3 regions of the Fundicoccus sp. Sow4_D5 genome follow, and region 3 is predicted to be linked to each of the others. Evidence: predicted binding sites of a transcription regulator. Region 3 holds the regulator's gene; each other region holds the start of a gene.
What was found. The regulator Rex, encoded in region 3, represses fermentation and respiration genes when NADH is low (regulators of the CRP and FNR family bind a similar motif). The targets are predictions, from matches to a motif close to TTGTGAANTANTTCACAA.

Region 1: the regulator Rex is predicted to act here: its motif matches at 1,216-1,233, upstream of ACTQ45_RS13400 (CidA/LrgA family protein).
Region 2: the regulator Rex is predicted to act here: its motif matches at 5,108-5,125, upstream of adhE (bifunctional acetaldehyde-CoA/alcohol dehydrogenase).

What each region holds. Positions count from the first base shown of each region.
Region 1 covers NZ_JBQKLF010000018.1:3,253-11,340, reverse strand. Annotated here, with positions in the region: gene ACTQ45_RS13405 (LysR family transcriptional regulator) at 154-1,065, opposite strand; gene ACTQ45_RS13400 (CidA/LrgA family protein) at 1,395-1,763, shown strand; gene ACTQ45_RS13395 (LrgB family protein) at 1,765-2,472, shown strand; gene ACTQ45_RS13390 (lactate oxidase) at 2,539-3,648, shown strand; gene ACTQ45_RS13385 (CsbD family protein) at 3,779-3,997, shown strand; gene ACTQ45_RS13380 (carbon starvation CstA family protein) at 4,286-5,776, shown strand; gene ACTQ45_RS13375 (patatin-like phospholipase family protein) at 5,896-6,879, shown strand; gene ACTQ45_RS13370 (YccF domain-containing protein) at 6,988-7,377, opposite strand; gene ACTQ45_RS13365 (DNA alkylation repair protein) at 7,583-8,088, shown strand, end outside.
Region 2 covers NZ_JBQKLF010000001.1:599,623-607,710, reverse strand. Annotated here, with positions in the region: gene ACTQ45_RS02895 (TrkH family potassium uptake protein) at 1-607, opposite strand, end outside; gene ACTQ45_RS02890 (serpin family protein) at 886-2,124, opposite strand; gene adhE (bifunctional acetaldehyde-CoA/alcohol dehydrogenase) at 2,381-5,023, opposite strand; gene ACTQ45_RS02880 (GNAT family N-acetyltransferase) at 5,210-5,725, shown strand; gene ACTQ45_RS02875 (pyridoxal phosphate-dependent aminotransferase) at 5,780-6,952, opposite strand; gene ACTQ45_RS02870 (amino acid ABC transporter permease) at 7,130-7,777, opposite strand; T-box leader at 7,879-8,088, opposite strand, start outside.
Region 3 covers NZ_JBQKLF010000011.1:27,597-35,684, forward strand. Annotated here, with positions in the region: gene ACTQ45_RS11400 (MBL fold metallo-hydrolase) at 140-1,021, shown strand; gene ACTQ45_RS11405 (redox-sensing transcriptional repressor Rex) at 1,399-2,058, shown strand; gene ACTQ45_RS11410 (hypothetical protein) at 3,583-3,738, opposite strand; gene ACTQ45_RS11415 (VanZ family protein) at 4,542-5,660, shown strand; gene ACTQ45_RS11420 (oxaloacetate decarboxylase subunit alpha) at 5,898-7,283, shown strand; gene ACTQ45_RS11425 (OadG family protein) at 7,311-7,607, shown strand; gene ACTQ45_RS11430 (biotin/lipoyl-containing protein) at 7,624-8,016, shown strand; gene ACTQ45_RS11435 (sodium ion-translocating decarboxylase subunit beta) at 8,031-8,088, shown strand, end outside.

The DNA.
Region 1 (8,088 bases), on a different contig from region 3:
AAAATAGGACAATAATTTGCCCAGCAAAATTACGAAGCAAGAAAGTTCACCAAGCGCCTATAAACGGATACCAAACGCAGTCAATCGCGCACAAAAAGCTTCTCGGAAACCACCAAAAAAGTTTCGATAAGCTGTTTCTTGAAAAGACCAGCCCTAGTTGGAATTCAATGCCGCGTGATCGGTTAAAATGTTCCTCGTTAAAGTAATCACCTTCTCATTAAAGTCTTGTTGAGCTAAGGAGTTCTCCCGGTGGTTATTAATTATTAAACTGATATAAAATTTAGGAGCATTTTCTAAACGGACTTTAATAAGTGGTGTATCTCGACTGACTAAAATTTCTGACATAAAAGCGATAAAGTCAGTTGACTGGGCAATTGTCTGCAAGGTTTTAATCTCTTTTGCGTAAATAATACTATTTTCAGCAATCTTGTTTTCTGTGGCCCATTTATCAAAAATCCGCTGATGAGAATAGCCTTCAGATAGTGAAATGAAGACACTCTCGCGTACATCCTCAATGCTGACTGATTCACGACTAGCAAAAGGATGACTAGGCGACACCCATAAAGAAACATCATGAGCCGTAATCGGAATCTGATCAATATGGGAATCTTCCAAACACTCGCTATCATGTCCCACAATCGCTAGAGGAACTTTCTCTTGTTGAACCATCTTGTACATTGCGTCAGAACTTTCTTCTTCAACTAATCGAAGTAATTTCGCATTGTCACCAATTTCTGTCAAATAGACAGGCAGAAAGCGACTGCCGATTGTTGGCAAGTAACCCAAATAAATGGTTTCAGAACGGGCATCATTAATTGTTTGCTTGGTTGTTTCAAGAATATTTAAGACTTCAGAGGCACTTTTATAGAGAATATCTCCAGCAGAAGTCAATTTTATCCGTCGCAACGACTTGCGTCGATCAATTAATTTAGCATCTAATTCTTCTTCTAAACGTTTAAGAGCCATCGAAATAGAAGGCTGGGAAACAAAAAAATGTTCCGCAGTTGCCGTGAAGCTTAAGCTTTCTGACAAATGTTTGAAGTAAGTTAAGTCTTGAATATTCATACAATTTTTTCCTCCTTGATAAATAATATACAAAGTCTATATCAATCAATCTGATTGTGTCATGACATATTTAATTTAATGAATAGACAAGCATTCTTTGAAAACACCACTACTGTCATGACAATGATAAATCGAATGATCAACGCGCTTTTGTGAGCACTATAACATAAATAAATCAAATGACGTTAGGTGGGGTATAAATAATATTTATCATAACATAAGCAGTCAATATTAAACAGTCGAACGTTTCTGTGCTATTATGCAATTAAGGAAAAGCGCTTTCGAATGTTTTTGAAAATTAAAGATTATTAGGAGAGATAGTCGTGAAGATGATCATGCAATTGTTCTGGATAATTCTATTTTCTCTATTAGGTGAATTTGTGTCGGTGCTTATTGCACCCTTTGTCGCAATACCTGCTAGTGTAATTGGAATGGTCCTATTGTTCTTGGCTTTACACTATAATGTGCTAAAAATGAGCCAAGTTGATGAAGTAGGCACGTGGCTAACAGATAATATGGCGATTCTATTTGTTCCAGCTGGAGTAGGCTTGATGACAAATTTTGATGTATTAGCAAGTTCTTGGTTACAGCTTTTGATTATCATGTTTGTAACCACCATCTTAATGATGATATTTGTAGGTAAGTTAGTACAAACGCTTATGTACAAAGGTGAAAAAATAGAAAGCGGGGAGGAGTAGTGTGTTAAATACATTAATGGACAGTGCGTATTTATGGCTAAGCTTAACTATTGGCTTTTATGTGTTAGCCGCTCAAATATATAAACGCCTACCAATTCCACTGTTTAACCCGTTGTTATTCTCAATTGTGATGATTATCATTCTATTGTTAGTCGCAAAGATCCCTTATGAGACTTATGAAGCAGGCGGCAAGGTGATTGCGATTTTCGTCACACCAGCAACTGTAAGTTTGGCGATTAAGTTGGAAAAGAATATAATCTATTTACAAAAAAACGTCAAAGCAATTCTATTAGGTATCTTTTCAGGTGTTATCTTACATACCTTGATGATTGGTATATTCGGCATCCTATTCAAGTTTGACTTAGCAATGGTGGGCACACTATTTCCTAAATCAATTACAACAGCCATTGCAATTGGTGTATCTGAATCATTAGGTGGTCACGTTTCCCTAACAGTTGCGGTCGTCGTATTTACAGGTATTATTGGAGCGGTTATTGGACCGACGATTATGAGATGGACCGGTATTACAGATCCAGTGGCTCAAGGTGTCGCAATGGGGTCTTCAGCTCATGCGATGGGAACATCTAAAGCGATTGAAATGGGGGAAGTTCAAGGAGCGATGGCTAGTTTATCAATCGTTGTGACAGGCATTACCATCGTTATTCTTGCACCATTCGCTCAACCAATCATCAATTTACTCTTTGGTTAAAACAAGTTACTTTATAAACCGTAATGAATAAACAGTAGTGAATAAAAGTTTGGAGGGAAATTTATTATGTCAGAAAAAAAATTATACGCAGCCCCAACGGTGATTCAAGATATTGAAGTGATTAATACTTATGAATTAGAAGATAGAGCACGTGAAGTAATGCCTAACGGCGGTTTTGGTTATGTCTCGGGTGGTTCCGGGGACGAATATACATTACGTCAAAATACTAAAGCTTGGGATGCCAAAGGTATCTTACCACGTGTCTTATCAGACGTTGAATATCCTGATACATCAACTAAAATTTTCGAACATGAAATTAAAGTGCCTTTTATTATGGCGCCAATCGCTGCTCATGGTTTAGCACATGAAACGAAAGAAGCTGGAACAGCTAAAGGTGTTTCAGAATTCGGAACAATCATGTCAATTAGTGCCTACTCAGGTGCTAAATTTGAAGAAATCGAAGAGGGGCTAAACGGTAGTCCACGTTGGTTCCAAATTTACATGAGTAAAGATGATGAGTTCAACAAGAATATCATTGATGAAGCTAAAGCAGACGGTGCCACAGCGATTATTTTAACAGCAGATGCAACATTAAGTGGAAATCGTGAAACGGATATCCGTAATAAATTCGTCTACCCATTCGGTATGCCAATCGTTTCTCGTTATTTAACGGGATCAGGTGAAAACATGTCATTAAACAACATCTACGCTCAATCTAAACAGAAAATTTCTCGAGATGACGTGAAATTCTTAAAAGACTATTCTGGTTTACCCGTCTTTGTTAAAGGAATCCAATCACCTGATGATGCGTTATTAGCAATCGGAGCAGGTGCTGACGGAATTTGGGTATCTAATCATGGTGGTCGTCAATTGGATGGTGCGCCCGGTTCGTTCGAAACATTAGAGGGCATCGCTAAAGCAGTGGCTGGTCGTGTGCCAATTGTCTTTGACTCAGGTGTGCGTCGTGGAGAGCATATCTTTAAAGCTTTAGCGAGTGGTGCGGACATTATCGCTTTAGGTCGTCCTGTATTATATGGTTTAGCATTAGGTGGCTGGAAAGGTGTTCGTTCAGTATTAGAGTACTTCGAAAAAGACTTAATCCGTGTGATGCAATTAGCTGGAACACAAACAATTGAAGATGTTAAGAAAACGGAGTTGTTTGACAACCTCCACTAAAAGACGCACTCATTATGAACAAATTGTCTCTGGCGCATAAACTACGCGGGAGGCTTTTTGTTTGCGTATCTTTTTAATGCTTATTATAATAAATGTAATAACCTAATATAAATAGAAAGAGGCGATTTTAATGTCAGAAGAAAAATTCGATGCAAAACTAGACCAAGCATCAGGTAAGGTCAAAGAAACAGTCGGTAAAGCAACTGGAGATAAACGAACAGAAGCAGAAGGCAAATCAGAACAAGCAGCAGGTAAAGCTAAAGAATTTGTCAGTGATGTGAAAGAAAGTATCGATGGTGCGGTTGAAGGCGTTAAAGACGCCTTTGATAAAGACGACAGAAAGAAATAATTGACTAACAACAATCTTCTTCGGAAGGTTGTTTTTTTATTATAAAAAATACATGAAATTTTAAGTATTTTTCATCGGGATACCTTTCACAAACAAACTGTTTTAATACAGAGTGCGATTGAAGTGTGCTTGCGTAAAGCTTGACAATATCGAGAAAGTCTATAAAAAAACAGATCGAATATATTGATGGCGCTTTCTCACCTCTTCTTTTCCTTGTTGTTATATAACAGAAGAGGTGCTATGATTTACTCATGAGATGTTTCATAAGTAAATGTAAAATTAAAAGGAGTGTTAAGATTGTTGTCATTTATTGGTGGAGTTGTCATGCTTATTTTGGGCTATGTATTGTATTCTCAAGTCATTGTTAGAAACTTTGGTGTAGAAGTTGAAAGAGAAACACCAGCCTATGTGCTAGAAGATGGTAGTGATTTTGTGCCGATGTCAGAACAGAAAAACTGGCTGATTCAATTGCTGAATATTGCTGGAACTGGACCGATATTCGGACCAATTATGGGTGCTTTATATGGGCCAGTCGCCTTTATTTGGATTGTTATTGGGAATATATTTGCAGGAGCTGTTCATGATTATTATTTAGGGATGATTTCCTTGAGAAACAATGGCGATCATTTGCCCGCATTAGCAGGAAAATATTTAGGTAATTCTATGAAACATATTGTGAACGTTTTCGCTTCTTTATTACTACTGTTAGTGGGGACCGTTTTCGTCACCTCTCCAGCTTCGCTCTTGGCAAACTTAACGCCGAGCTTTATGGGTCGGTGGTTCTGGATTGTTATTATTTTTGTTTATTATTTTCTTTCAACCATTCTACCGATCGATAAAATTATTGGTAGAATTTACCCAATTTTTGGGGCAATCTTACTGTTATCGTGCGTAGGTGTTTTAGTGACCTTAGTGACAAGTGGGAATATTGTTAATGTACCAGAAATTTCTTTACAGAATATGCATCCTGCAGGAGCATCAATCATTCCAGGCATCTTCTTTACTATTTCTTGTGGGGCCATGTCAGGTTTCCATGCGACACAAAGTCCAATCATTTCACGTACAATCCAAAAAGAAGGTCAAGGCCGTTGGGTATTTTATGGTGCAATGATTACAGAAGGAATTATTGCGATGATTTGGGCTGCGGCGGCTATGGCTTTATTTGACCGTGTCGATTTGAGTGAAATTATTAAAACGGGAACAGCTTCAGCTGCCGTTAGTGATATTTCAATGAGATTACTTGGACCAATCGGTGGAACGATTGCCATTCTAGGGGTGATTGTTTTACCAATTACTTCAGGAGATACAGCTTTTCGTAGTTTACGGATGATTATTGCTGACTATATTAAAATGGAACAAAAACCATTGCGTAATCGTTTTGCCATCACTATTCCAATTATTGCCATCAGTACCGCTTTAATGTTTATTGATTTTAATATTCTATGGCGCTATTTTAACTGGGCAAACCAAGCAACAGCAGTGATTGCGCTCTTTGTTTCAACAGCTTACTTGATATATAAATCCCGAAACTTCTGGGTGACACTAATCCCTGGCATCTTCATGCTATACATGGTTGTTTTATATCTATTGACCGAACAAATAGGTTTTGGACTAGAAATGCAAGTGTCTTACTTTATTGCGACAGCTGTGACGGCGTTACTTCTGGCTATCTTCTTGCGCCATGTGGCCAAAGTGAAATCAGAATTGACGAACGATAGTCCATTGTTGAATGACCAAAAAGCCATTAGCGTACTATACCCAGAGCTGCTTTCTAAGTAAAAGTAAATAATGATCCCCTAAACACACCCACTTCAAGTAAGTGGGTGTGTTTAGTTCAGTCTTAAGTTGGTTTTTAGTTTATAAGAATAGGGTAAAATAGAGAGGAATGAGGTGATTGTATGGCAATAACAGTAAAATTAAAACAAAAAAGTGTAGGTATCAGTTTTGCGGGTGGCGGTGCAAAAAGTTTTGCCGAATTGGCTACTTTAGAAGCATTGAATGAGAAAAGTGTAAAAATTTCAGCAGTAACTGGTACATCGATGGGCGCTTTTTTGGCTGCCGGTGTAGCTTATGGCTTGTCGGTGGTTGAACTCGAACAATTAATTATAAAAACGGATAGGGTGCTGGATGACAGTGATCTATTCAAGAAGCGATCGATTTGGTTGAACTTATTGACTGTCAATCAGTCGACAGGATTAGTCCTCTCGCAGCGACTAGCAGAAGCCGTGAGTCCTTTACATGAACTTTATCGAGGAATTATGTTGTCTGAACTCCCTATGCCAATCGCCATTCCGACGGTTGATATTATCAGTGGGAAAATCCTGGTATTTACTAATCGAAAAGATTATTTTGCTCAAGAGCGAGATGGCATCCAGTGGGAGTTTTATGAAGGGGACGTGAGTGTTTTAGAGGCCTGCCTCGCTTCGAGTGCTTATCCACTCATGATTCAACCAGTGACAATTGGCGATTATCAATTGGTAGACGGCGGTGTGCTAATGAATTCGCCGGTCGTATTATTTGACCGAGCGCAAACGGAATTCGTCGTCTCAATCGGAATCAAGCGTAAAACTTACGAGGGACCGGCTTTGAAATCGAATGAAGTTGTTTTACGGGCAATGAATTTCATGATGTCTCAACAAATCGATCATTCGATTAAGGCGGCTGATGTCGTTTTGCAATTTGAGTTGACTCAGTCAACATTTTCATTTGGGCATGCGGCTGAGATTATAGCTGCCGGCAGGGAATTTATGGCGAGACATCCGTTAAATTTAAGCCCATTATATGAAAAGCAACTGAGTGAACCAAAGGGCAATTCCACGCGAAGAGAACTTTCTCAATTGAAAGAACGCATGAAAACATGGCTGCGCGAAGTGACTAGCTAAGGCCATTAATACTTAGCGGTCCTTCTACTGATTAGCTTGCCTAAATAAATAAGCCGAAAGCAGTTGTAATCCATGAGGTCACGAGATGCTTTCGGCTTATTTTTATTGTTAATTTACTGTTAGATAAAGGCTTTTACTACGACGAATAGTGGCCCCGAAAGGAACCAGAGATAGGTGAGCTAGTTTGAAAAATTGTTTTCCGAACGGAATACCAACGACTGTTAAACATAATACAAGGCCAACGATTAAATGACCAATCGCTAATTCGATACCGCCGAAAATTAACCATAGAATATTAAGTAGCAATGACCTAGCGTTGCTGTTGTGTTCTACATGTTTACCGAAAGGTGATAAACTCAAGCGAGCGATTTTAAAACATTGTAATCCAATGGGAAGACCAACAATAGTCACAGACCATAAGATACCAACAAAGGTCCAAGCAATGGCGCTTAGCAACCCACCAAATATTAACCAAATGATATTTCCTAAGAAACTCATAAATAATTTCCTCCTAAAAGGTTTAATTGTCTTTCTTAGATTGTACGCCATTTATCGACTGAATAGTACGGACCTAAGGATGAATTTTTGTCAATACTAATTGGCTTAAAGCGACGGACTAGATTATAATAAAATTAGAAAAACACCTTAAACATTAGTTTATCGTTAGAAAGTTAAGGTGAACCGAAGGGTAGGAGTGACGTAAATGGTAGACGCAGCTACAGTAATTTCTGAATTGGAACGTTTAGGTAAAGAACGTCTTAAAAAAATGTATATGAACAATGGTGCCAAAGAACCAGTGTTTGGTTGTGCAACTGGTGCAATGAAACCTTTGTCGAAACAAGTTAAAATAAATCAAAGCTTAGCGGAAGCATTATATGCAACGGGAAATTATGATGTTATGTATTTTGCAGGGATGATTGCAGAACCTAACGCGATGAGTGTCGAAGATTATGACCGCTGGATGGATCAAGCGTATTTTTATATGTTGGCAGATAATGTTGTGTCAGTTACTTTGTCAGAATCGGATATTGCCCAGGAAGTAGCGGATAAATGGATTCATTCTGGAGACGAATTACGGATGTCAGCAGGCTATAGTTGTTACTGTTGGTTACTTGGAAGTCGTAAAGATCACGAATTTGAGACAGAAAAAATCGCGGAAATGTTAGAGGAGGTAGCGGAAATTATACATGAAGCGCCCGAACGTGCCAA
Region 2 (8,088 bases), on a different contig from region 3:
CTCCAGCAATAATTAAAGTTGCAACGACTAATAGTACAAAACTATTGTCTTGAAAGCCTATTAGACTATCACCAAATAAGTCGAAGCCCGCGTTATTAAAAGCTGAAATACTATGGAATAATGCGTATAAGCTACCAGTTAACCATCCTAAACGAGGGATAAAGGCCCAACTTAATAGAAAGGCACCGATTAATTGTGCAAGGAGTGTAAATTTAACAATATAAAACACAATTTCTTTTACTTCGAAATCAGCCGATAAGTTTAATGACTCCAATAAAACGTTCCTTTGTTTGATATTAGCTTTCAAGCCGCGCATCATAAAGAAAATCATCCAAATAGTGATAAAACCTAAGCCACCAATCTCAATTAATAGAATAATAATGGTTTTTCCAAAGGGACTCCAATGTGTCGCAGTGTTCAGTGTTACTTGCCCCGTTACACAAACCGCAGATGTTGCAGTAAATAAGGCATCTATAAAACTGGTCCATGTTCCCGTAGCGGAAGCGATGGGTAGTGATAATAAAAAGCCACCAATAAAAATAAGAAACACGTAGACACTCACAATAATTTGAGGCACCGACATCTTTCTAAACAGCCGCTCTGTCATTCAATATGCTCCTGACTAAATATATTAGGTTGTAATAATCAACCCAACTAATGGTTTTTGACTCAATTAGTTCTGAAAGAATTATAGTCTTCCCATTAATAAAATACAATTCTTTTGAGAATATTATTTACAAAAAAATCGTAATAAAAATTGATTATAACATATAGAAAACCAGAAGAACATCTAGTTTAAAACATCAACAAGAGGCGCCTCTGATAAGTTGTTTGTTTAGTTATATCATAAAGTGTTATTTGTTTTGTGTGGTTAACGATTAAGTGTTAATGATTTAAGTTTTGGACAACACCTTCAAATAATGAGAAATCAGAAAAAGCGATACGGTAAATAAATGGTCGATTGACAATCATTTCAATTGGCTCTTCTTCATCGATATTAGCAGAAGTCGTTTCCATGATGATTTCTGTTACTGCCGCTGCTTCGGTTCCTATTTCGTCTAATTTAAACTCAACACGTTGCGAAATTTGACTTAAGAAAATATCGGCTTCTTCAGAGAAATAACTTGTAGCGGTTAATTCATCTTTGAAACTTTCTAAGCCTAATAAATCAAGTGATTTTGTTAAATCAAGTGACGCACTCTCTTGCCATTTAGGCAAAGCAAGTTGAACTTTAGTTTTTTTCCAGTTATTTGCTTCACCCAGAGCTTTATCATAGTATTGCCACATCATTTCATTAGTTAAAGGCTCATCAGTTTTTTTTGGTAGTACAATTAAAAAATCAGCGCCATTTGTATATTTCATCTGAAGGGCTTGAAAGTCCTCTGTTTCTAGATAATTGAACTGTTTCGTTTGCGCCATCATGTCAACTGTACTTTCTTCTGACTTGCCATAGAAGCTTTCTTGACTAGTTAATGTTTCGTTGAACGTCGCTTTCCACTCACCTTTGAAATAAAGCATATTTAAGACAAGTAAATGAAGTTGATCTATTTGGGTTAATTCGCTGATGCGTTCGTCGCTATAAAAGGGATCGATTAAACCCTTAGTAAATTCAGCGATATCTCCATTGAGCGCTTCGTAAGTTGCTGGAACCTTAAAATCTACTAGTTTTAAAACTGTTGCCAAGTCCTTGACACTTGTTTGGAAATCATCAGACCATGTTTTATCCAAACCACCTAACAGATAGGTTTGTGTTTGAAAGGCTACGTGTTCTTTTGTCATCGATTCATTTAGAAAGCTTTCAAGAATTGAAAAATATTCGTCACGGTCTAAGTCATCTGGTAAAAGAACTGTGTCTAAAAGTTCTTTCTGCTCACCGCTTACACCGGGCTCAAGTACCAATAGAGCCAGATAGTAAGAAAATGGTGAAAAAATGATATTGTCCTCTTCTGCAAGTACTAAGGGTCTCAGTTCCGTCGAAAACTGTTTCAATTGCTCGGCAATGACAGTATAGTCAGTTGTATCTGTCTCATTCACGGTTTCTGCATAAAGTATTTGCTGCGGGAACACTGAGAATAAAAGTGCGAGCGCTAAAAACAAGCCGCCAAGTTTTCTTTGATTAAGCATAAAAATCTCCTTCCTATTCTTCTCCCCTATTATAATGGACACTTGCAAGGGCATACAAAGGATATGAATTATAATTGATAGGTGAATATAGTTCATTCCTATAGGATGATTTATTTTCATTAATAATCGAGATTAGATAAATCACATAAATTCTTGATATAACTAAAAAGCCATCATTGGAAGAAGTCCAGTGATGGCTTTGAGAAGATAGCTGACGATAAACAATCATTCATTAGGCTGATTGTTCTTGATATAACTACTTGATACGTCCCGGTTGGTCTCTATAACCGTAGTAAGCATCTTCTAAAATTTCTTGCATATCTTTTACTAAAGGTAAACGAGGGTTTGCTGGTGAACATTGGTCTTCGTAAGCTAATAAAGCTATTTCTTCAGCACTTGCTAACCATTCTTTTTCGTCAACACCTTGATCTTTAAAGTTCATTTTGATTCCAACGCGTTCACCTAAGTCGAAGACTGCTTCTGCAAAAGAATTCACAGCTTCTTCAGGTGTTGCTGCTGGTAAACCTAACGTTCTTGCAATATCTTGGAATCTCACGTCAGCAACAAATTTGTTATATTTAGGCCAAGTTGATGTTTTTGACGGTCTTGTTCCATTGTAACGGATGACATAGGGTAATAAAATCGCATTGGTACGGCCGTGAACGGTATGGAAGATTCCCCCAATTTTATGAGCCATTGAGTGAGACATTCCTAAGAATGCATTGGCGAAAGCCATACCAGCCATTGTTGAAGCGTTATGGACTTTTTCACGTGCTTCAGAATCTGACAAGATAACTGATTTTTCTAAGTATTCAAAGACTAATTTAATGGCCTGTAAGGCTAAACCGTCAGTATAGTCATTAGCTAAACATGAAGTATAAGCTTCAACCGCATGAGTTAAGACGTCCATCCCTGTATCAGCTGCGACGAAACCAGGCACTGTTTCGACTAATGCTGGGTCAATGATTGCGATGGTTGGTGTCAAAGCATAGTCCGCTAATGGGTACTTACGGTTGTTTTTCTTGTCAGAAATAACTGCGAATGGTGTCACTTCTGCCCCCGTACCTGATGTTGTTGGAATACCAACATACTTAGCTTTTTCGCCTAATTCTGGGAAGCGGAAGGCACGCTTACGGATATCCATGAATTTCTGTACTAGGTCTTTAAAGTCAACTTCAGGTTGCTCATAGAATAACCACATTACTTTAGCCGCATCCATTACTGATCCCCCACCAATTGCAATGATGGTATCTGGTTGGAAGAGACGTAATTGTTCTGCACCTTTTTCAACTGTTGTAATATCTGGATCGGGTTCAACCGCATCAAAGACTTGATAAGTAACTGGGTTACTACGTAGATTTAATTGATCGATTACTCGGTTTACAAAACCTAATTTTGTGATCGATTTATCTGCGATAATCATGACGCGTTCTACATCTTTCATTGAACGTAAGTATTGAATTGAATCGCGCTCAAAATAGATTTTTGAAGGTACTTTAAACCATTGCATATTGTTTCGACGTCTCCCCACTTTTTTGATATTAAGTAAGTTCATCGCACTTACATTATCCCCGACAGAGTTTTTACCGTATGATCCACATCCTAATGTTAATGATGGGATAAAGGCGTTATAAACATCTCCGATACCACCAAAGGTTGATGGTGCATTCCAAATGACACGAATCGCTTTAACACGGCGTCCAAATTCTTTACTTAAGTCAGCATCGCGAGTATGGATCGCTGCAGAGTGACCTAAACCGTTAAATTCCACCATTTGAGAGGCTTTTGTTAAACCGTCTTCAGTATTCTCAGCTTTCATTACTGCTAAAATTGGAGAAAGTTTTTCACGTGTCAATGGCTCATGTTCACCAACGCCACTTACTTCAGCTGCTATAATTGAGGCGTTGTCAGGAACAGTGAAACCAGCTTGTTCCGCAATCCATTGAACTGGCTTACCAACAATTGCGCTATTTAAACTTGCGTTTGCACAGTTTTTACTATTGGCTTTAGCTCCGAAACAGAATTCTTCTAATAGTGCTTTTTCCTTTTTGTTTACAAAGTATACATGGTAAGATTTTAATTCGTTAACGAACTCGTCGTAAATTTCTTTATCAATAATCGCTGCTTGTTCAGACGCACAGACCATACCGTTATCAAATGCTTTACTCATCACAATATCGTGTGCTGCTTGTTGAACGTCTGCAGATTTTTCAACATATGCTGGCACATTACCTGCACCCACACCTAAGGCTGGCTTACCACATGAGTAAGCAGCTTTAACCATGCTGTTACCACCTGTAGCAAGGATCGTTGCAATGCCGTCGTTGTTCATTAAGGCAGCTGTCATTTCCATTGATGGTTGTTCGACCCACTGAATACAATTTTCAGGTGCCCCCGCTTTAACAGCTGCTTCATAAACAACTCTTGCTGCATGAGCAGAACTTTCTTGCGCTCCTGGGTGGAATGCGAATATGATAGGGTTACGTGTTTTTAAGGCAATTAATGATTTAAAGATGGCAGTTGATGTTGGGTTTGTAACAGGTGTAATACCAGCTACGACCCCTACGGGTTCCGCGATCAATGTAAGACCTGTTACTTCATTGTCTTCGATGACACCGACTGTTTTTAAATGACGCATGTGATTTGTTACATGCTCACAAGCGAATAAGTTTTTCGTTGCCTTGTCTTCAAAAACGCCTCGACCTGTTTCTTCTACAGCATGTTTTGCTAAAATTCCGTGAGCATCAAGTGCAGCAACCGATGCTTTAGAAACGATATAATCAATTTGTGATTGATTGAGCATAATAAACTCTTTTAAAGCCCCTTGCCCTTTTTCTACTAATGTACTAATTGTTTCTACAGCATTAACTTCTTGAGTGTTAACAACAGTTTCAACCATTTTAATGTCCTCCCTGTATTTGCGTTGTTTTGATTACAACTACATGTTACCTCCTTCACAAAGATTTGTAAAGGACTATTTTTTGTGTGTTTGAAATAACAAATTAACAATAGCGCTTTCATTGTTTGTAAAACAGTCTTTTCTGTACTATTATTTATTTATAACTTTTTTTGATTGGAGTGCTTTATGAAAGAAATTCACGTGAAAAATGCACAAATTGAAGACGCTGAAGAAATTCTAGCCATTTATCGTCCTTACGTTTTGAATACTGCGATTAGTTTTGAAATTGAAGTTCCCTCTGAGGATGAGATGGCTCAACGGATTATTAATTATTCAAGCAACTATCCTTTCTTAGTTGCTACAATTGACAAGCAAATTGTTGGCTATGCTTATTCTGTCCCCTTTTCTCCTCGAAAAGCTTATGAATACTCCTGTGAAATGAGTCTGTATATCGATGAATCGGCTAAAGGTTTAGGCGTGGGGAGTCAGCTATACCAAAAGATGGAGGACATATTAAAAAAACGAGGCATTGTCCAATTGATTTCTTGTATTACAGCTTCTAATACGAACAGTTTATTATTCTTTGAAAGACGTGGTTTTACAAAAGCTGGACAGATTCCTAATATTGGCTATAAATTTGATCAATGGCATGATGTTGTATGGATGATGAAAACAATCAATCCAGCAAGACTTGAAAACTAATAAAGAACGACCTGCTCTCTCATAGTAGTTATGAGAGAGCAGGTCGTTCTTTATTTAAGCTCTTTGAGTATCTACATATTGTTTTAGACGTGTCATCGCTTCTTGGAGATTAGCCATACTGGCAGCGTAACTCAAACGGACATAATTTTCCCCACCGATGCCGAAAGCATTACCAGGAATAAAGGCCACCGCGTTATTTAAGGCTAAATCCAGACAAAATTGGAAACTATCTTGATCTAAATCAGCAGGAATCTCTGCAAAAATATAAAAAGCTCCACTAGGTTTAATGATTTTAAAACCTAAATCGGTCATTGATTCATAAATAAAGTCACGTCGCTTAATATATTCTACTCTCATTGGGACAGCATCATCAGCGCCGTTAACTAAAGCTTCAGTAGCAGCCACTTGGGAAATTGTTGTCGCACAAGTCACCATATTCTGGTGCACTTTGACCGCTTCTTTCATGATTTGACGTGGCGCAAACAGTAAGCCAATCCTCCAACCGGTCATGGAATGTGATTTAGAGACGCCATTAATAACAAACGTTTGTTCACGCAAGTAACTTGCAATCGATACGTGAGGTCTATCAAAGACTAATTCACTGTAGATCTCGTCACTGATAACAAATATAGGTTTGCCTCTTAGGACATCTGCTATTTTTTTGGCGTCTTCTTCAGTCCACATCACCCCTGTAGGATTAGTTGGATAGTTTAGAATAATCGCTTTAACGTTCTCACCATGTGTCTCTAAGGCTTCTTCAATCATTTCAGGAGCAAGCACAAATCCATTATCAGCTGTGTTGATATGAACGGGTTCGCCACCGTTGACTAGAATCATTGATTCATAGAGTGAAAACATTGGGTTTGGAACGAGAACTTTATCACCCGGATTTAAAACAGTCTGCAAGGCCGTTGATAAAGCCTCAGTCGCGCCAATTGTTGCGATTACTTCATCTTGGTCGTAATGCAAATCGTATTTGTTTTCCATAAAACGAGCCGCAGCCTGGAGTAATTCAGGAATGCCAGGAGTTGGAGCATAAGTCGTGCGATTATTCTGAATGGCTTCAATCCCTGCTTGCTTAACATGCTCAGGTGTTGCGAAATCTGGTTCGCCTAAGGTTAATTTTATGATTCCTTCTACTGAGGAAACCTTCTGGTCAAAATCACGAATTGCAGAAGTTGCAATTTTATGGACATTTCTATTAAAACGATTATCTAATAATGTCATAGTTCACCCTTCTCACTAAATTTTAATGTTCATTCTATTCTAGACTGTCAGCAGACTTCTTGCAAGAGCAATTGCCTTTTGCCCATTTATTTAAGTTGCAAGCTGTTCTTTTATGACTGTCGGACGTTTTGCCCTCTTTTGTAAAAAAACCTCTTTTTATCAAAGAGGAGGTGGTGTTTAACGATCTGCTTTAGCGAGTTTTCTCTCTAGCAAGTTCATTAGGGTTGAAATTGTAAATACCATCACGAAGTAAACGAGAGCCGTGAATAATAATGGCGTGAATGTCGTGTAGGTTGCGCCACGGACTGTGTCTGAGGCAAACATCAAATCTTTGATTCCTAAGACGGAAACGATCGACGTTTCTTTAATTAAGACTGCAAACTCATTACCAATGGCCGGTAAAATATTTTTGACGGCTTGTGGCATAATGACTTTTCTAAAGGTTACCCATTTTGGTAAGCCTAATGCACGCGCTGCTTCTGCTTGACCGTTATCAACGGATTGAATACCAGAACGCATAATTTCACTCATGTAAGCGACTGAGTTGATCGTAACAGCTAGTACCGCTGATGGGAAGTCATCTAGGTAAATTCCAAGCATTGGTAAGCCAAAGTAAACTAAGTAAACTTGTACAAGTAAGGGTGTACCTCGAATAATTTCTGTATAGACGCGCGCTAATGAACTAAGGACTTTATTAGATGAAATTCTTGCTAAGGCAAGTAAAGCTCCAAAAGGTAGTGATAAAACAACGACTGTAAATGATAACAGTAAGGTGTACTGTGCCCCTCTCATAAACAAGGGTAAGTATTCTTGAATAATTTCCATATTACATGTTCCTTTCTATATAACACTGTTTAAATGCACTGAATACGTTGAACAATCTGAATAATTGCAATAAAAAAGCCTCTATTTCCCATTCCTTGGGAAATAGAGACGAAATATCCGCGGTACCACTCTAATTAATTGCTCTAAAAAGCAATTCACTTATTATGTAACGCCATAATGCGAAAAGAGCTAACAACAGTTGCTTTCACTCTTTTATCTCCTAGGTGCGTTTGGGAAGTATAACATTGATAGACTCTCAGCAACTCTATCTCGCTTGGAATGTTATACTACTTACTCTCCTAATCCACGAT
Region 3 (8,088 bases):
GAAAAACTTAAGTCATGTTACAATATAACCAACAGAGTCGAAGGGTACAAGCTAAACTCTCAAATGAATCAGTACTATTTTGATCAAAAACTTAAAACTGAAAGGGGCAACTAATTTGCTACAATACACATTTCACGAGATGACACTTACTTGGTTGGAAGGGATGCGTTATAAGTTACAAGACGGAGGGACGTTATTTGGTCCAGTACCTAAGGCTGTTTGGCAACGATTTTTCCCGGTTAACGAACACAACCAAATTCCAGAAATCTTGGCGCCAATCTTGATTCAATATCAAGGTAAAAATTATTTGATTGATACCGGCTTAGGTACAGACAAATTAGATGACAAACAAAAGCGTAATCTAGGCGTTCATAGTGATAACAAAATAGAGGAATCACTCGCCCAACTTGGTTTAAAACTAACCGATATCCATGTCGTCTTGATGACCCATATGCATAATGATCATGCCGGTGGTTTAACCCGTTACAACGAAGCAGGCGACTTAGTTTCGACCTTCCCTAATGCGACCATCTACATGACCGGAACCGAGTGGCAAGAAGTTCGCCATCCTAATGACCGTACGAAAGGCACTTACTTGAAAGAAAACTGGCAAGCGGTGCAAGACCAAGTAACGACTTTTGGTGATAAGTTGCAAGTCGCACCTGGCATTACCATGATTCATACAGGTGGCCATTCAAACGGCTTAGCAATAATCAAGCTGGACCAAGCAGGCGAAACCATGATTCACATGTCTGACTTGATGTTGACGCATGCGCACAAGAATCCTTTATGGGTAGGTGCTGTCGATGATTATCCAATGGACTCTGTAGCGGCCAAGCAAGCCTTCTTACCGGAAGCTTTCAAGAACAATTGGAAGTTTTTCTTCTACCATGATCCTTACTATGCGGTGTTACAGTACGATGAATCAGGTCAAAATATTGTGTATCACTTAGATCATGAAGTGGAGCCATTGACAACGTGGAGTGACTTGCAAGACAAGCGCATTCCTTTTGTAGACTAGAACGCCACTAATAAAAAATAAATAAAAAAAACAACATACTGAAGCCACTTGCTCATCACATGTGGCTTCAGTATGTGAATGTGTGAATGTAAGTGCCAGCATTCGATAAACACTTTAATTAAGGCTATAACTTTTACTTATCAATGAGTACATTATTGAGCAAACTATCAAGACACCTTGACGCAGCACTTAAAATTTGCAAGATGGCTTAATGTCATATTTTGTGAAGTGAAGTAAAATTAATCCGCTTTCAAGGCTAGACAAATAACCCTCATCAAGTTAAACTAATAGCAAGGATTGTGAAAAAATGCTATAATCTACTTGAAATGATTAAAAAATTTGTTAGTCTAGTTAACTTGTGAAAGAAGGAATAAATCATGCATAAAGATATACCCAGAGCGACAGCGAAACGTCTGCCGATTTATCACCGCTATTTAAGATTTCTGCACAATGCAGGAAAAAAAAGAATCTCATCAACTGAATTAAGTGATGCTGTTAAAGTCGATAGCGCGACGATCCGTCGTGACTTCTCATACTTTGGGGCGCTAGGAAAACGTGGCTACGGCTACGATGTGGATTACCTATTGGACTTTTTCAGCAAAACGCTGAACCAGGACCGTTTAACGTCGGTTGCCTTGGTTGGGGTCGGGCATTTAGGAAATGCGCTACTGAATTACAACTTCCGTAAAAACAACAACGTGCGTATCGGCGCAGGATTTGATATTAACCCGGATATCGTGGGAACGATTCGCTCGGGCGTGCCAGTTTACCACATGGACGAATTGGAGGAGCAAATCCAACAACAAGCGATTGAAATTGTCATCTTGACCGTGCCACAAGCATCGGCTAACGACATCGTCGACCGTCTGATCGACTCAGGCATCAAAGGGATTCTAAACTTTACGCCACTGCGCTACGACGTACCCAAACACGTCCGCGTCCAAAACGTCGACTTAACGAATGAATTACAAACATTAATCTACTTCATCGACAGCAACTTGGACGAAAGCGACGACCTAGAGTCAGAATTTACTTAATTAGGGAAAATAAGCATAGTAGTAAGATAATGAAACAGGCTCCTCGGTAAAACGAGCGGCCTGTTTTTGTGTAGATTGAAAAGGGTTGGGTCATTGGGGCGGGAGTTACATTAGTGACAATAGGGGGCTAAGCGACCGACGAACTCTCGCACCTTTTGGGTGAGTGGGAGTGGAAAATAAGGAACAGGTTTGGGTGCTGACATGTCAAGACCTTTGAAGAATAGTTACCGCGCAGTCGGCACTAGCCACCTGTTATCCTGCCGACTCTTTTGTAAGATCGGCACTATCCACGCGTAATCCTGCCGAGTCTATTGTAAGGTCGGCACTATCCACCTGTTATCCTGCCGACTCTATTGTAAGGTCGGCACTAGCCACCTGTTATCCTGCCGAGTCTTTTGTAAGGTCGGCACTAGCCACGCGTAATCCTGCCGACTCTATTGTAAGGTCGGCACTATCCACCTGTTATCCTGCCGACTCTATTGTAAGGTCGGCACTAGCCACCTGTTATCCTGCCGACTCTATTGTAAGGTCGGCACTATCCACGCGTAATCCTGCCGACTCTTATGTAAGGTCGGCACTATCCACGCGTAATCCTGCCGACTCTTATGTAAGGTCGGCACTAGCCACGCGTAATCCTGCCGACTCTTTTGTAAGGTCGGCACTAGACACGCGTAATCCTGCCGACTCTATTGTAAGGTCGGCACTAGCCACGCGTAATCCTGCCGACTCTTATGTAAGGTCGGCACTATCCACGCGTAATCCTGCCGACTCTTATGTAAGGTCGGCACTAGACACCTGTTATCCTGCCGACTCTTATGTAAGGGCGGCACTAGCCACGCGTAATCCTGCCGAGTCTATTGTAAGGTCGGCACTAGCCACCTGTTATCCTGCCGACTCTTTTGTAAGGTCGGCACTATCCACCTGTTATCCTGCCGACTCTATTGTAAGGTCGGCACTATCCACGCGTAATCCTGCCGACTCTATTGTAAGGTCGGCACTATCCACGCGTAATCCTGCCGACTCTATTGTAAGGTCGGCACTAGCCACCTGTTATCCTGCCGACTCTTTTGTAAGGTCGGCACTATCCACGCGTAATCCTGCCGACTCTATTGTAAGGTCGGCACTATCCACGCGTAATCCTGCCGAGTCTTTTGTAAGGTCGGCACTATCCACGCGTAATCCTGCCGAGTCTTTTGTAAGGTCGGCACTATCCACGCGTAATCCTGCCGACTCTTATGTAAGGTCGGCACTAGACACCTGTTATCCTGCCGACTCTATTGTAAGGTCGGCACTATCCACGCGTAATCCTGCCGACTCTTTTGTAAGGTCGGCACAGAATTCACTATAAATAACATTATAAAGAAATAAGAAATTTTATGTTAGGAAATGGAAAAACATAGAAAATTAGAATTCCCAAAGTTTACTTTATGTATCTATTAATACTGGATGACATCTGATACAACGAGATTTACTACGCACTCATTTTTTATACAATTTCTTGTATCTTATTGTGTAAACTAGTGACTAATTCAGGTGTTTTAAAAGGGTTATTTCTAGTAATCCAACCACCGGCTCATTAGTTTCTGAAACAGGGAAAATTGTAATGATATCACCATCAAAATCATTATCTAAAGATTTAGCAATTTCTGATGTTAACTCTATTCCACCAACATTCAACATTCACGATAGATCCCACTCGCTCAAATTGTACATCTTTCAATGAAAGACCTTGGTATTAAAAATTTCTAATGATACCCTTCTGATACAGTGAATTCTTTGTAAAGTGTCTATGTTTACTGACATTCACACTATCGTTAAGTTTATATAAGCAATGATCCTCTATTGGATTAAAGTTAAAAGTTTGAATTAGTTGTAACAATAAGAAAATATCTGGATATTCTGTTTGCAAACTTGGGAAAGAATCTTTCATAAACTTATTGAAAGACTGTTCTTTTTTATGAGAAGAAGAGTTTACTTTTCTTTGAGCTTGTTTGATAGAACTTTCAGATTTATTTTTATTGGTCATTTTAAGATACGTATAAATCATGAGCAATGTAATCTAGAGCCGATTCAATATCGGAAGAAACATACCGTATTGACTTACTTATTTCTAAATGGAGAGGTTGATTATTGGGTAAATGCTTCTCTATGGTAAGGATTTCGTCTACCTGTTCTTTGGCACTCTCTAATAGTAAAAAATAAGCTGCTATCATAATTTTATACCAGCTCTCTTATAAGGAGTATATCAAGGATAGTCGAATGCGCTAGTTAATAAAAATATTGTCACTTCTAAAATATACCCACCTAAATCACTAGGCGCCTGTTGTTTCATCTATAATTCATAAGCAATTTACTATATATCCGCCACACAAGCCTTGTACTCAAAAATGATAATTTATATAATGGATAGAAACACTCACACTAACAGACAAAACCAGTCTGTCAAAATTCCCACACATAACCCAAGAAAGGAGCATTCTGACATGATGCGCGCCTACATGTTACCAATCCTAACCGCCGTTTTCCTATTCCCAGTCCTAGCCGCACTGGCCGTTCTACCCTACGCGATCCATCAATACCGCAAGTTCGGCTCAATCTCTAAATTTAAAACATTCATAGTTTTTAGCTTTGGTTTTTATTTACTCTGCGCTTACTTTTTAGTCATTCTACCACTTCCTAGCATTGAAGAAGTCGCCCAAATGACTAGCCCGCGCACCTTGCTAGAACCGCTGAGAGTCGTCCGCCAATTCAGACAATACTCAGTCCTAAACCTCACAGACCCAACAAGCTACATTCCAGCACTTAAACAACAAGTATTCCTACAACCCTTTTTCAACATTATGTTGACACTACCATTCGGCGTTTACTTACGTTATTTAACTAAAATCAACGCCAAACAGGCCCTCTTAGCGGGCTTGGCACTATCGCTCTTTTTCGAACTAACGCAATTATCCGGCCTGTATTTTATTTACCCAAGACCCTACCGACTGTTTGAAGTCGATGATCTGATTACCAACACTCTAGGGGCCGGCCTCGGTTATGCGGTAGAACCCCTGTTGTCGTTCGTCATACCGTCCGTCACCCAACTCAACCAAAGTGCCAGGACTACAAGCCAACACGTCAGTTTCACCCGCCGCCTAGCAGCTTACGCCCTTGACTGGCTAATACTAGCAACGACCGTCCAATTCCTTAGCATCGGCTGGCCAGCACTTACGCTCGCTAACTATACACATTATTTAATCGTTTCAACCAACTATTTCGTCTTAATCCCAATCATTTGGCAAGGCTCGACGCCAGGCAAAGCCCTCGTCAAAATCCGCATCATCCACCAAGAAAGCGGCAGAGCGACAATCCCATCCCTGGCTATCCGTCAACTTTTACTCAACTCACTACTACTGGCCAACCCACTATTCTACCTCCCCGCCACACTCGTCGCCACCCAAAGTCAAACAGGCACCGACATAATCCTACCACTCGGCGGCCTCCTGGTCACCAGCACCGCCCAACTCCTCTTCCTCCTCGACATCGGCTTTACCCTCATCGGCAAAAGCCACCAACTCTTCTACGAACGCCTCACCCATTTAAAACAAACAACCTACTAAAGTCAGGGAAAATAAGCAAATCATGGCCCCACGGGGCTTTTTTGTGCGTCAATAACAGTTAACCATTGTCTCCTAGAATGCTCACCAGTCACAAAAGAATGACCAAGAACAGCCTAAACGAAGACCGAACACTCCCACTTAAAAACTATTCGTCAAAAATGATGGAAACGATTACAAAACCAAGCGGTTTAGCTTATAATAGAAGATGAATAAAACAAATAAGGAGAGGTGGATTTTATGACCAGTGTACTGTTCAATGAGACAGTGTTACGGGATGCGCATCAAAGTTTGATGGCCACTCGCATGTCAACGGCCGATATGCTCCCCATTGTGGAAACAATGGATCAAGCAGGCTATTATGCCCTTGAATGTTGGGGTGGGGCGACTTATGATGCTGCCATACGTTTCTTAGATGAAGATCCCTGGGAAAGGCTACGTGAGATACGCAAGCGGACGCCGAATACCAAACTGATGATGTTGTTGCGCGGACAAAACTTAATTGGCTATCGACATTATGCGGATGATATTGTTGATAAGTTTGTCGAAAAAGCCGTTGAAAACGGCATTGATATCTTCCGGATATTTGACGCCTTGAATGACCCTCGTAATTTGGAGGCCTCGCTCAAAGCTGTCCACAAATACCAAGCTCATGCCCAATTGGCGATTTGTTATACGATTAGTGATGTGCATACGATCGATTATTATACAGACTTGGCCAAGCAATATTTGGCGATGGGCGCAGATTCAATTTGTATTAAAGATATGGCAGGCATTCTAACGCCTGCTGTTGCTCGTCAATTAATCCCTGCGATCAAGGCGGTGATTGATGTTCCCCTTAACCTACATACGCATGCGACTAGTGGCATTTCTCAGATGACTTATCTCGTGGCAGTTGAACATGGCGTCGATATCATTGATACCGCCATATCTCCCTTTGCTGAAGGCACCAGCCAACCTCCAACCGAATCAATGGCTTTAACTTTTGAAGAACTCCAGATTGACACTCATTTAAACATAGATATTTTAGAAACTATTGCAGATTACTTTAAAGGCATTCGTGATAAGTATTTAGCGGACGATACATTAGATAGTAAGATGATGTTTGTCGACCCTAAAGCGTTGATTTACCAGGTGCCAGGTGGTATGTTATCGAATTTGTATTCGCAATTGCGCCAAGCCGGTTCGCTCGACAAATATGATGCGGTCTTGAACGAAGTGCCGTCGGTGCGGGCAGATATGGGATTTCCACCACTGGTTACTCCGCTGAGCCAAATGGTAGGAACTCAGGCTGTTTTCAATGTTTTAACGGGCGAGCGTTATAAAGTCGTACCTAATGAAATCAAAGATTATTTGAAAGGGCATTACGGAAAATCTCCCGCTCCCATCACTCCAGCTTTTAGGCAGTCGATTATCGGCGATGCGGCTGTGATGGAAAGTCGTCCTGCTGATCATTTAGAGTCAGAATTTGACAGTTTGAAGCTTGAATTAGGCGACCTGGCGAAAACGGATGAGGATATTTTGACCTATGCCTTGTTCCCGCAAGTGGGCCGGCAATATTTGGAGCGTAAGTATCAAGCGGAAGCAGTCATCAAAATTCAAGCGCGCTACTCGAATGCACTATAAGCTATAGGCCAAGAAGGAGGAAATTCGATGGAAACAATCAGTATTATGGACGGCTTAGCCTTAACGGTCGTCTCAATGCTCGTTGTATTTGCAGTTTTAACCGCACTCTGGGGCATTACCGAATGGACAGCCAAGTTGGTGGGTAAAGATACCCCGCCAGTGGCCGCTCCCCAAAAGAATCAGACACCTGTCGCGACTCAAGCCTCGCAGTTAGTGGCCAATCCCAAACATCAATTGGTTGCTGAACTGATGGCCTTGACATTAGCTTCGCAGGATCAGCCAAATAAAAAGTTGGAAATTCATGAATCAATTCGCATTAAATAATGGGAGGATGATCAGTATGAAAAAATATGAAATTGAAATTAACAATGAGGTTTACCGCGTGACGGTCAAAGAGTTACCAGCCGATACCGACATGACGACGCCAGCACCAGCACCAGCACAAGCACAAGCAACAGAACAAGCAACCCCAGCAGCCAAGCCGACTCCGGTAACTCAGTCAGCGCAGGGCACGTCTACTACCGGTACCGAAGTTAAGGCACCAATGTCAGGGACGATTTATAAAGTCGTCGTGTCACCTGGTCAAGCGGTGTCCAAAGGGGATGTCTTAATAATTTTAGAAGCAATGAAAATGGAGAATGAAATCGTGGCACCACGAGACGGTGTGGTCGGCGAGATTCATGTAAGCCCGAATGAAAGTGTTCAATCTGACCAATTACTACTGACCATTTAGGAAGGTGGATTAAAATGTTTGAAGCAATCAACGAATTGATCGCCAGTACAGGCTTGTTAAGTATCAGCATTC